One region of the Mesorhizobium sp. M1307 genome, then DNA from elsewhere that is predicted to be linked to it. Evidence: predicted binding sites of a transcription regulator. Region 1 holds the regulator's gene; each other region holds the start of a gene.
The links. Region 1 encodes LexA, which represses DNA repair genes until DNA is damaged. Its sites were predicted from a motif close to TGTTCNNNNTGTGTTCNG; they were not measured.
Positions count from the first base shown of each region.

Region 2: the regulator LexA is predicted to act here: its motif matches at 2,115-2,132, upstream of NKH16_RS26060 (helicase-related protein).
Region 3: the regulator LexA is predicted to act here: its motif matches at 1,788-1,805, upstream of recA (recombinase RecA).

Region 1 is NZ_JAMYLR010000001.1:190,976-195,175, forward strand. Features, by position in the region: partial or broken gene NKH16_RS00900 (ComEC/Rec2 family competence protein) at 1-1,803, shown strand, start outside; gene lexA (transcriptional repressor LexA) at 1,797-2,531, opposite strand; partial or broken gene kynU (kynureninase) at 2,978-4,200, shown strand, end outside.
Region 2 is NZ_JAMYLR010000033.1:11,231-15,430, forward strand. Features, by position in the region: gene NKH16_RS26060 (helicase-related protein) at 1-1,947, opposite strand, end outside; gene phbB (acetoacetyl-CoA reductase) at 2,679-3,404, opposite strand; gene NKH16_RS26070 (acetyl-CoA C-acetyltransferase) at 3,509-4,200, opposite strand, start outside.
Region 3 is NZ_JAMYLR010000001.1:631,317-635,516, forward strand. Features, by position in the region: gene alaS (alanine--tRNA ligase) at 1-306, opposite strand, end outside; gene recA (recombinase RecA) at 566-1,663, opposite strand; gene NKH16_RS03340 (PfkB family carbohydrate kinase) at 1,941-2,864, shown strand; gene NKH16_RS03345 (TfoX/Sxy family protein) at 2,899-3,222, opposite strand; gene NKH16_RS03350 (GFA family protein) at 3,313-3,810, shown strand; gene sufA (Fe-S cluster assembly scaffold SufA) at 3,953-4,200, opposite strand, start outside.

The DNA of each region.
Region 1 (4,200 bases):
GATACCGGCTGAGCTGACCGCCGGTTCCGAGATCACGGGCTATGTGCGGCTGCTGCCGCCGACCGGCCCGGTGCGGCCCGACAGCTATGATTTCTCCTTCGACAGCTATTTCGCCGGTATCGGCGGCAGCGGCTTTTTTCTCGGCAATCCGAAAGTCGTGTCGTCGGGCAGCATGCCGCTTGCCGCGCAGCTTTCTTCCGCGATCGAAGACGCGCGCGAATCCATCGCCGACCATATCCGCAGCCGCATCGGCGGTGCCGAGGGCGAGATTGCTGCTGCGCTGATCGTCGGCGTGCGCGCCGGCATTCCCGAGGAGATCAACGAAGCGATGCGGCGCACCGGCATCTACCACATCATCTCCATCTCGGGGCTGCATATGGCGTTGGTCGCCGGCACCATCATGGCGCTGCTGCGGGGTGCCTTCGCGCTGTTTCCCGATTTCTCATCGCGACGGCCGGTCAAGAAATATGCCGCGGCCGCCGCGCTTTTTTCGATTGCGGCCTACCTCGTCTTTTCCGGCATTGTCGTGGCGGCCGAACGCAGCTTCATCATGCTGGCGGTGATGCTTATCGCCGTGCTGTTCGACCGGGCCGCGCTCACCATGCGCAACCTGGCGATCTCGGCCATCGCGGTCATCCTGGTGTCGCCGCACGAGGTGGTCGGTCCGAGTTTCCAGATGTCCTTCGCCGCGACGGCGGCCCTTGTCGGCGCCTAGCAGGCTGGTCCGATTACCGCGCCGGCAGGGCCACCATGCCGCCGCCGCGGCTGTCGCCGCTACGCTTTGCCACGCGAAAGGTCCTGCTGGGCATGTGCGGTCTGGCGATGACCTCGATCATTGCAGGGAGCGCCACGGCGCTTTTCGCCATATGGCATTTCCAGCGCGTGGCGCCGCTCAGCCTGTTCGCCAATCTGGCCATCATGCCCATCGTGTCACTGGTCGTCATGCCCTTCGCCGTTCTCAGCGCGCTGGCGATGCCGTTCGGTGCGGATGGCCCTTTCCTCTATGTCATGGGCAAGGGGCTGACGGCGATGATCGCCCTGTCCGGGTGGATCTCGGAGCGCTCGCCGATCGATGCGGTCGGGCTGATTTCGCTGAGATCCGTCCTTCTGGTGACGATCGCCCTCGTCATTGCCAGCATGGCGACGACCTGGTTGCGGCTGGCGGCACTTCCTTTTGCGCTCGCCGGCTTGCTGACGACAACGCAGACACGCATACCCGACGTATTGGTCTCGGAGGACGCACGGCTGGTCGCGCTGCCGATCGGCAGCGGTGAACTCGCGGTCAACCGGGCACGCCCGAATGAGTTCACCATCGACAACTGGAAACGCGCGCTCACATCAGAGGCTATCGTCGCGCCGGAAACACCTGGACAGAACGACCCGCAATTCGACATTGCCGATCCGGCCGACCTACCGCCGGGCATGCCGTTCATTTGCACGGACGGCCTCTGCCTTGCCAGGCATCCATCCGGCGCGATCATCGCGCAAGCCAAGGACCGCGATACTGCGCGGCCAGCCTGCGCCTTTGCCAGCTTGATCGTCATCGACGACGCCACCGCCCATAACCCCTGCTACTACGACCGGCTGGTCCTCGTCGTCACCAAACGGCAACTGGCGCGCGCGGGAAGTGCCGCCGTCTACTTCGATCCACAAGCGGCAACGCGCGCCGAAATCCGTTTCGCGGTCGAAAAATCATACCGGCCCTGGCACGTGCAGCGGAAATTTTCACGCGCGGCACGGGGCCTGCCGCCATACCGCAGGGCCGACAACCCCAAAGCCGGCGCCAAGGGCGGGGCTCAGTAGCGGCGGATCAGTCCGACGAGCTTGCCCTGCACCTTGACCCTGTCTGGTCCGAAGATGCGCGTCTCGTAGGCCGGATTGGCGGCTTCCAGGGCGATCGAGGCGCCCTTGCGGCGGAACCGCTTCAGCGTCGCTTCCTCCTCGTCGACCAGTGCCACCACGATCTCACCGGGGCTCGCCGTATCGGCATTGCGGATGATCACCGTGTCGCCGTCGAAAATGCCGGCCTCGATCATCGAATCGCCTTTGACCTCGAGCGCATAATGCTCGCCGCCCATGATCATATCCGGCGGCACCGAAATCGAATGCGTCTGGTGCTGGATGGCGTCGATCGGCACACCGGCGGCGATGCGGCCCATCACCGGGATCGAAACGGCGGCGACGACATCGTCGTCATTTCCGGCTGCGGGCACGCGCGACGATGTCGGCTTGCCTTGCCGAGGACCGCCTTGCCCAAGACTGCCCTGGATGACACTCGGCGAGAACTTGCGTGCCGCATTGAGGCCGGGGGCGATCGAGTCAGGCAGGCGCAGCACCTCCAGCGCACGGGCCCGGTTGGGCAAACGGCGAATGAAGCCGCGCTCCTCCAGCGCCGTAATCAGCCGGTGGATTCCGGATTTGGAAGCCAGGTCGAGCGCTTCCTTCATCTCGTCGAAGGAAGGCGGGATACCGCTTTCCTTCAACCTTTCGTGGATGAACATAAGCAGTTCGTGTTGTTTGCGTGTCAGCATAGCGACCCCCAACAGAATCAGAAAAACAAACCCAGAACAAACACTATCTGTTCCAGTTGTGTTCCGCAACTGTTTAAAGTTTAATGAATGCGTTAAGGCTCGGGAAACAAACGACGTCCCCTACCGGCGTATCGCATTTTCACCGCCGCGAGCCTCATCGCCTTGATTCTGCTTTCGTTTGCGCCCTTCTGGCATCCTAGAAGGCGGCACTGGCATCGGCCGTCGGTCGGCAAAAGGCACGGAATTGAACCCGTATCGACTGTACGGTTTGGTCAATGCACCGTGAACGAAACGAACTCAAAACGCCAACCTCGGGTTAAGTCCCGGTTTCCACCGCCTGGTCAGGCTGCTTCTCGCCGGTGGAGCCTTGCTGCGCGCAACCAGGTAATGGAAGAACAGTCGATGCGTGTCCGGCGTTGCGTTGGATCCTGGGGAGCAGACAAATCATGACAGGAATTCCCGATCTCGTGGCCATAAAGGCGATGGATGCCGCGGATCCGCTGCGCGCGATGCGCGACCGCTTTGTGTTGCCGCAAGGAGTGATCTATCTCGACGGCAATTCGCTAGGAGCTGCTTCACGTGCCGCTTTCGATGAACTGCACAAGGCCGCGACCGAAGAATGGTCACATGATCTCATCCGCGCATGGAACACGGCCGGCTGGTTCAACATGCCGCTTGAACTTGGCGACCAGCTCGGGCGCCTGATCGGTGCCGCGGCCGGCCAGACGGTGGTCTGCGACACGACATCGGCTAACATCTACAAGCTGCTGCACGCCGCCATGGCCATGCGACCGGAGCGGCAGGTCATCGTCGCCGAGGGCGATAGTTTTCCGACGGACCTCTACATGGCCGAGGGTGTGGTTTCGACGCGAAAAGATACGCTGCTGCGCCTCTCGGGGGTCGACGCGCCGACCATCGAAGAGCTGATCGACGAACGCACCGCCGTGGTGCTGGTCAACCACGTCAACTATAAGTCGGGCGAACTGCGCGACATGCCGGCGCTGACGCGCAGGGCTCAGGAAGCCGGGGCGATGATCGTCTGGGATCTCTGCCACACCCCCGGCGCGATGCCAGTCGAGCTCGACAAGGCAAACGCCGATTTTGCCGTTGGCTGCACCTACAAATATCTGAATGGCGGCCCGGGCGCGCCTGCCTTCATCTATGCGGCTGAGCGGCATCTTTCCTACATCCAGCAGCCGCTCACCGGCTGGTGGGGCCATGCACGGCCCTTCGCCTTCGAGCCAGGCTATGCGGCCGGCACCGGCATCCGCCGGTTTCTGTGCGGCACGCAGCCGGTCCTGTCGATGCGCACGCTGAAGGGCGCGCTCGACATCTGGAACGATGTCGACATGACGGCGGTGCGCAAGAAGAGCATCGCGCTGGCGGATCTGTTCATCGAGCTTGTCGAGGCAAAGTGCGGCACTTACGGGCTCACGCTCGAAAGCACGCGCGATGGGGAAAACGCGGCAGCCAGATTTCATTCATGCATGAGTATGGCTACCAGGTCATGCGCGCGCTGATCGAACGTGGCGTGATTGGCGATTTTCGCGCGCCATTGACCATGCGCTTCGGCTTCACCCCGCTCTATGTCGGCTATGCCGATGTCTGGCAGGCCGTCAAAGTGCTTGAGGACATCCTGCGCACCGGTGCGTGGAAGGATGCGCGCTTC
Region 2 (4,200 bases), on a different contig from region 1:
GAAATGCTCGACAAGCTGGAAAGCGATGCCGCGGCCGATGCCGGTGATCTGCTCGGCATTCTTGAGATCGACCAGCGGCTTCAGCAGGGATTCGATCTGGAAATTGACGAAGCGCTCGGCGCGCGCCGCAACCTTGTCGCGGGCCGGGCCGGTGAGTTGCTCGTCGGCCAGCAGAACCAGACGCGGCTTCAAAGCGTCTTCGCCGGCGACCAGCGTGCCGATCGGCGCGCCGATCCAGCGCAGCGTGCCATCCGAACCCAGCGCGATGTCGCCATTGGCCGAGGCGCCGAAGCGCTCGGCCCGCGCCTCGAACTCGGCGGCAAGCGCCTTCTGCGCCGCCGCCCGCACCGCCTTGGCGTCTTCGCCGCCGGCGCTCTGGTCGGCGGTGAAGCGGAAACCTTGCAACTCGCCGACGTGATGGCCTTCGACGAGGACGGTTCCGGTTGGGCTGATTTCGGCTTCAGGCATCGTGTTTTCTCTAAGGCGCCGCATGAGGACGGAAGTCCTGCGGTCTACAAAACGTTTCGTCAACCGCTCATGCAGCGCATCGGACAATCTGTCTTCGATTTCGCGCGTCTTTTCCTGCCAGTGTGCCCGATCGGCCAGCCAGCCGGGCCTGTTGGAAACGAAGGTCCATGTGCGGATCTGGGCAATCCTGTGCGATAACGTGTCGATGTCGCCTTCGGTGGTGTCGGCACGGCGCACCTGCTCGGCCATGTAGTTCTCGTCGACATGGCCATGCCTGGCAAGGTCCATGTAAATGGAGGCAATCAAGTCGGCGTGCTGGGCCGGCGCGATCTTCCTGTAGTCGGGCAGCGCGCAGGCTTCCCACAGCAGCGCCACGCGCCTGGCATCGGTGGTGAGTGCCCGGACGTCCTCGTCGCGCGACAGATGCTCGAGCGCCTGTGCGTCTACTGCCGGCAGCGCGCGCGTCAGGCCTTCGACCGGGGCGTTGGTCTCAATCGACCGCTTCAGCGCATCGAGGTTGGCGAAATCGAAATGCGCGGTGCGCCACTGCAGCACTTTCACCGGGTCGAAATCATGCGCCTCGATTTTGTTGACCAGTTCATCATCCAGCGGATCGACCTGGCCGGTGACGCCGAAGGTGCCGTCGCGCAGATGCCGGCCAGCGCGGCCGGCAATCTGGCCGAGCTCGGCCGCCGTCAGGTTGCGGTACTGGTAGCCGTCGAATTTGCGGTTCTGGGCGAAGGCGACGTGGTCGAGGTCGAGGTTGAGGCCCATGCCGATGGCGTCGGTGGCGACGAGGTAGTCGACGTCGCCCGACTGGAACAGCGCCACCTGGGCGTTGCGGGTGCGCGGGCTGAGCGCGCCGAGCACGACGGCGGCACCGCCCTGCTGGCGGCGGATCAGCTCGGCGATGGCATAGACCTCGTCGGCCGAGAAGGCGACGATCGCGGTGCGCCGCGGCAGGCGGGTCAGCTTCTTCGAGCCGGCATAGGCAAGATGCGATAGGCGTGGCCGGGTCACCACCGACACGCCCCGCAGCAGGCGCTGCAGGATGCCGTGCATGGTGGCCGCGCCCAGCAGCAGCGTCTCCTGCCGGCCGCGCAGATGCAGGATGCGATCGGTGAAGATGTGTCCGCGTTCGAGATCGCCGGCGAGCTGGACCTCGTCGATGGCAACGAAGGCGGCGTCGGTCTCGCGCGGCATCGCTTCCACGGTGCAGACCGAGTATTTCGCGCCCGCCGGCTGGATCTTTTCCTCGCCGGTGATGAGCGCCACCTTATGGGCGCCGACCTTCTCGCAGACGCGCGTATAGACTTCGCGGGCAAGCAGCCTGAGCGGCAGGCCGATGACGCCGCTTTCATGCGCCACCATGCGTTCGATGGCGAGATGGGTCTTGCCGGTGTTGGTCGGGCCGAGCACGGCCGTCACGTCTCGACCCGACAGGATCAGCGGTTCAGTGTGTTTCGGATGGATGTTCATCGGCCTGGAAATAAGGCTCTCTGCCTCGCATTGTCGGGAGCGCGCCCATATTGGCCGCGTATGACAGGCGACACATAGGGATTTCGGGCGCGAAGCGAAAGCGGAATATGCCGAGGGCAGGCCGATTGGTTGGTTCGAAGCCAGAAAATCTGTTCCCGATTAACAGTTGGAACGAGTCTGGAACGAATCAGCGACGAATCACTGACTCGCGCTGATTCAGGGTTTGTTCACGGCTACATCTGGGTTTTCTGTCGGCGTATCTCACCACATGCTGAATCACGGAAACTGGCCCGATTTATGCAAGCGGCATCCAAGCGAGCACTGCGGTTAACCTTTGCCGGTGAATGGTCGTGGCCGGCCAATCTGCTTCGCACAACGTTATGAAATTATTGATGTTTCCTAACGCGCTTTAATCATTTCGAGGGTGTTTTCAGCTCTCGCCGTTAACGTTCCGCTCAAAGCCGGAACGAATCGGCGACGAATCAGAGATAGCCGAAGTTTCTTGGTTTGTTCACCGCAACATGTTGTGTTGTGAACAGCTTTTCCACCGAGAATCCACAGGCTGCCGGGCGGCTTTTGCACAAGCTGCGAGTTTGCCGTTAACCTTTGCGTGCCGGATTGGGGCAGCGTGCTGCATCGAGATCTTGCAACGGGAAGACCGCTATAGAAACGGGCCGTTTTGCAGGCCCGTTCGTCCAAGCGCGGATCTGTCTCAACGTAAAGACAAACGATCAGGCGACGTACTGGCCGCCATTGGCTGATATGGTCGAGCCGGTGATGAAACCGGCATCGTCGGAAGCGAGGAAGACGACGCAGCGCGCGATTTCCTCCGGCTCGCCGAGACGGCCGACCGGGATGTGCGGGATGACCCGCTCGTTGAGGACCTTCTCGTCCATTGCCTTGACCATCTCGGTGGCGATGTAGCCGGGGCAAATGACGTTGACGGTGATGCCGGCGCGCGCGCCTTCCTGGGCCAGTGCTTTGGTGAAGCCGATATCGCCGGCCTTCGAGGCCGAATAATTGACCTGGCCGGCCTGGCCTTTCTGGCCGTTGATCGAGGAGATGGTGATGATGCGACCGAACTTGCGGTCGCGCATGCCGCCCCACAACGGATGCGTCATGTTGAAGACGCCGGAAAGGTTGGTGTCGAGGACCTCTTTCCATTGCTCGCGCGTCATCTTGTGGAACATCGCGTCGCGAGTGATGCCGGCATTGTTGACCAGCACCGAGACGGGACCAAGATCGGCTTCGATCTGTTTGATGCCGGCGGCGCAGGCCTCGTAGTCGGCGACGGACCATTTGTAGACCGGGATGCCGGTCGCGGCCTTGAACTTTGCCGCCGCTTCTTCATTGCCGGCGTAGTTTGCGGCGACCGAATAGCCGGCGCTTTTCAAGGCGACCGAAATCGCCGCGCCGATGCCGCGCGACCCGCCTGTGACGATTGCAACCTTTGTCATATGTCCTCCCGGGAAATGCAGATGACTGAGCGTTGAAGCGGTGGGGTTTGCCCTCTATTCCCTACTCGCTTTGCGCCAGCATCCTATTCGTATCGCTTATCTCATCACAATGCTTCCACGCACATGGCAACACCCATGCCGCCGCCGATGCACAGCGTGGCAAGGCCTTTCTTGGCACTTCTGCGGCGCATCTCGTAGACCAGCGTGTTGAAGATGCGGGCGCCCGAGGCGCCGACCGGATGGCCGATGGCGATGGCGCCGCCATTGACGTTGACGATGGCCGGATCCCAGCCCATGTCCTTGTTGACGGCGCAGGCCTGCGCGGCAAAGGCCTCGTTGGCTTCGACCAGATCGAGGTCGCCAACCGACCAGCCGGCCTTGGCCAGCGCCTTGCGCGAGGAGGGGATCGGTCCCGTCCCCATGATCTGCGGGTCGACACCGGCGGTCGCCCAGGAAACGATACGCACCAGCGGTGTGATGCCGCGCCTTGCGGCTTCCGCTTCGGTCATCAGCACCACGGCGGCGGCGCCGTCGTTGATGCCGGAAGCATTGGCAGCAGTCACCGTGCCTTCCTTGTCGAAGGCGGGCTTGAGCTTGGTCATGGCATCGATTGTCGCGCCGTGGCGGATGTATTCATCCTGGTCGACTACGGTGTCGCCCTTCCTGCCCTTGACTGTAAAGGCAACGATCTCGTCCTTGAATTTCCCGGCTTTCTGCGCGGCCTCGGCCTTGTTCTGGGAAGCCAGTGCGAACTGGTCCTGGTCGTCGCGGGTGATCTGGAACTGGCGGGCGACGT
Region 3 (4,200 bases), 440 kb from region 1:
GAAATAGTCGCCGAAGGAGAAATTGCCGAGCATCTCGAAGAAGGTCAGGTGGCGCGCGGTGTAGCCGACATTGTCGAGGTCGTTGTGCTTGCCGCCGGCGCGAACACTCTTCTGGGCGGTCGTGGCGCGCGAATAGGGCCGCTTCTCCAGACCGGTGAAAACGTTCTTGAACTGCACCATGCCGGCATTGGTGAACATCAGCGTCGGGTCGTTGCGCGGCACCAGCGGGCTTGACGCGACGACCTCGTGACCTTCCTTGCGAAAATAGTCGAGAAATGCCGACCGGATCTCGTTGACGCCACTCATGAATACTGCCTTTTCGAGAGAACCGCCGGATGCCGGCGGAAAATAGACATGGCCTTTTAGCGGTCGCACCGCAGCCTGTCCAGAAACACCAAATGGGCTCAAATCCCGGCGTTCACCAGCGCCTTGAAATGCGTCTGCCTCGCCGTCAAACGCGAACCGCCGGCCCTGGGCCGGCGGTTCGAAACGCATCGATTACGCAAACTCAAAATCAAAACATCAAATCGAAACCTGGCTGAGGCTCAGCGAGGCGTCGCTTGCCCTACATCACCCCAGCGTCGTCCTCGAAACCGTCGTCGCTGCTTTCGGAGCCGCCGTTCTCAAGGAATTTCTCAGCGATCAGTCCGGCATTCTGCCGTAGCGCCAGCTCGATCTCGCGCGCCGTGTCGGGATTGTCGCGCAGGAACAGTTTTGCGTTTTCGCGGCCCTGGCCAAGACGCTGCGAATTGTAGGAGAACCAGGCGCCCGACTTTTCGACCACGCCCGCCTTGACGCCGAGATCGACCAGCTCGCCGGTCTTGGAGACGCCCTCGCCATACATGATGTCGAACTCGACCACCTTGAAGGGCGGCGCCAGCTTGTTCTTGACGACCTTGACGCGGGTCTGGTTGCCGACGACCTCGTCGCGATCCTTGACCGAGCCGATGCGGCGGATGTCGAGGCGGACCGAGGCATAGAATTTCAACGCATTGCCGCCGGTCGTCGTCTCGGGCGAACCAAACATGACGCCGATCTTCATGCGGATCTGGTTGATGAAGATGACCATGGTGTTGGAGCGCGAGATCGAGGCGGTGAGCTTGCGCAGTGCCTGGCTCATCAGGCGGGCCTGCAGGCCGGGCAGCGAATCGCCCATCTCGCCTTCGATTTCCGCCCGCGGCGTCAACGCCGCCACCGAATCGACCACCAGCACGTCGATGGCGCCGGAGCGCACCAGCGTGTCGCAGATCTCCAGCGCCTGCTCGCCGGTATCGGGCTGCGAGATCAGCAGGTTTTCGAGATCGACGCCGAGCTTGCGGGCATAGACCGGGTCGAGCGCGTGCTCGGCATCGACGAAGGCGCAGATGCCGCCCTTCTTCTGGGCTTCGGCCACCGTGTGCAGCGCCAGCGTCGTCTTGCCCGAGCTTTCCGGCCCGTAGATCTCGACGATGCGGCCGCGCGGCAGGCCGCCGACGCCAAGCGCGATGTCCAGCCCAAGCGAGCCGGTCGGCACCGTTTCGATCTCGACGACCTGCTCGTTCGCGCCGAGCCGCATGATCGAGCCCTTGCCGAAGGCACGCTCGATTTGCGACAGCGCCGCATCCAGAGCCTTTGATTTGTCCACCGCTTTGTCCTCTACAAGCCGCAAAGAATTCTGAGCCATGATACATCACCCCGTGGTCGTCAATGGAGGCCGGACAATCCCGCAATCCTTAAAAGAATGTACCTCATTTGTTCTCATTTGTCAATGAGCACCAAGGGTTTGAAAAATAACGCATATCCCTATTTGTTCTATTTTTGTTTCGCAATTATTGCTTCCGATGTGTCTCGCCTCGCATGCGGCGCCGTTGCCGTCACCAACCGAATCGGACCCGCGATTGCAGGGTTCCGCCCGGCGACCTAGTCTCCCCCGGGCAACAGCTAAAGGGCATTTTGACGGCATGATCAAATCCCCGACGATCCTGGCCGTGGGCGGCGCCTATATCGAGCGGCGCGGCCGGGTTGCCGGCGCCTTCGTGCCGGCCGCTTCCAACCCCGGCACGATGCGCGAGCATGTCGGCGGTGCCGTCTTCAACGCCTTGCGCTGTGCGGTGCGACGCGGCGTCTCGGCCTCGCTGCTTTCGGTGCGCGGCGGCGATGCCCTTGGCGACACGGTTTTACGCGCCGTCACCGAGGCCGGCGTTGCCGACCTGTCGGCGGTGTTCCTCGACCGAGCAACGCCAAGCCATACGATGCTGATCGACAGCGACGGCGGGCTGATCGCCGGCCTTGCCGACATGGTGCTCTACGAGCTGGCGCTTCCCAAGCAGATCCGCCGTGCCAAGGTGCGGGAAGCGATCGGTTCGGCCGACGCGGTGCTGTGCGACGCCAACTTGCCGTCGACCGCGCTGGAGCGGCTGGCGGCACTCGCCGCCGGCAAGCCGGTGTTTGCGCTTGCGGTCTCGCCCAACAAAGCGGCGCGGCTGACGCCGGTGCTCGACCGTCTGGCGATGGCCTTCATGAACCGGCACGAGGCCGGCGTGCTCGCCGGCGTCCAAATCGATCAAGGCATCGTCGACGGCCTGAGACGCGCCGGGCTGAAAAGCGGCGTGATCACCGCCGGCGACGAACCAGTGCTCGGTTTCGACGAATTGAGCGCGTTCTCGATCTCGCCACCGCCGCTGCAAAAGCGGACCGATGCTGCCGGCGCCGGCGACGCATTGGCAGGCGCCACGATCGCTGCCCTGCTGCGCGGCCTGACGCTGCGCGCGGCACTGCGCGAAGGCATTGCCGCAGCGATGCTCGTCGTCGAGAGTGCCGCCTTCACCAGCGCTGGCTTTGCCGAAGCGCTGGCGCTCGTGCCCGAGGCGCGGGACCTGGCGTGAAATGCGGCCCGGAATTGCCGAAGCATGACGCAGCCTATTTGCCGGCGCGCCGTCCTGCCTCGTAGGCGCGACGCGCCCAGATCGCCATCTCGTCGGGATCGTCGAACGCGCTGTCGGGAACGCTCCAATAGGGCATCGACACGAGCTTGCCGTGGCGCGAGCCGGTATAGGTCCATTGCCGGCAGCCGGCCGCTTCGAAATCGGGCGCGCTTTCGGCGTCGGCCTTCAGCATCAATTCGCCACGGATGACGATGGCGACGATGACGCCGTCGAAATAGATGCCCTTGCCGCCGAACAGCTTGCGGATGCTGACCGGGCCGAGGCCTTCGAAAAGCTCTTCTATGCGCTCGTTGTCCATGCGGCGATCATGTCACCCGGATTTCCCCTTGTCATCGCCGCAACCGGCGCCATCCTGACAAAGTGCAAATCACTTTCGTCGGAGTTTCTCATGCCGCTTCTGCTCAAAGGGTCCTGCCGGTGCAATGCCGTGCGTTTCGAGGTGGAAAGCCACACGCCGGTGCCGTTCATGCTGTGCTACTGCTCGATCTGCCGCAAGCAGCAGGGCGGCGGCGGTTTTGCCATCAATCTCGGCGCCGATTACGAGACGCTGAAAATCCAGGGCAAGCGCCATCTCGGCGTCTTCCGTGCCGAGATCGAGGACGACGAGCACCCGCAACGCGAGATCTCGACGGGCGAGCGGAACTTCTGCACGAAATGCGGGACGGCACTCTGGCTCTACGATCCGACCTGGCCGGAGCTGGTGCATCCGTTCGCCTCGGCTGTCGACACAGACCTGCCGAAACCGCCGGAGAAGGTGCATCTGATGCTGAAATACAAGGCGAATTGGGTCGAGCCGGATATCGGCAAGGGCGACAAGGTTTTCGATGTCTACCCGGAGGAGTCGATCGCCGACTGGCACAAGCGAACGGGGATGTGGGTGGATTAGCGTTCTTCTCCCCGTCGCTATACGGGGAGAAGATGCCGGCAGGCAGATGAGGGGCGGCGCGAACTTGCGAGAGCAGGCTCTGCCCCTCATCCGGCCCTTCGGGCCACCTTCTCCCCGTATAGTGACGGGGAGAAGGAAAGCCTCAGGCCGAAGCGCGTGCTTCGGCCAGTGCCTTCAGATCAGCCGGCTTCAAATCGACCGATTCGCCGCAGCCGCAGGCCGAGCTCTGGTTCGGATTGCGGAAGGTGAAGCCGGTGCGCAGCGTCGTCTGCTCGAAATCCATCTCGGTGCCGAACAGGAAAAGTGCCGCCTCCGGCGCGACATAGACATGGGCGCCGTCGCGCTCGATGTGGTCGTCCTTGGTGTTGGGCTTGGTCACCAGATCGACCG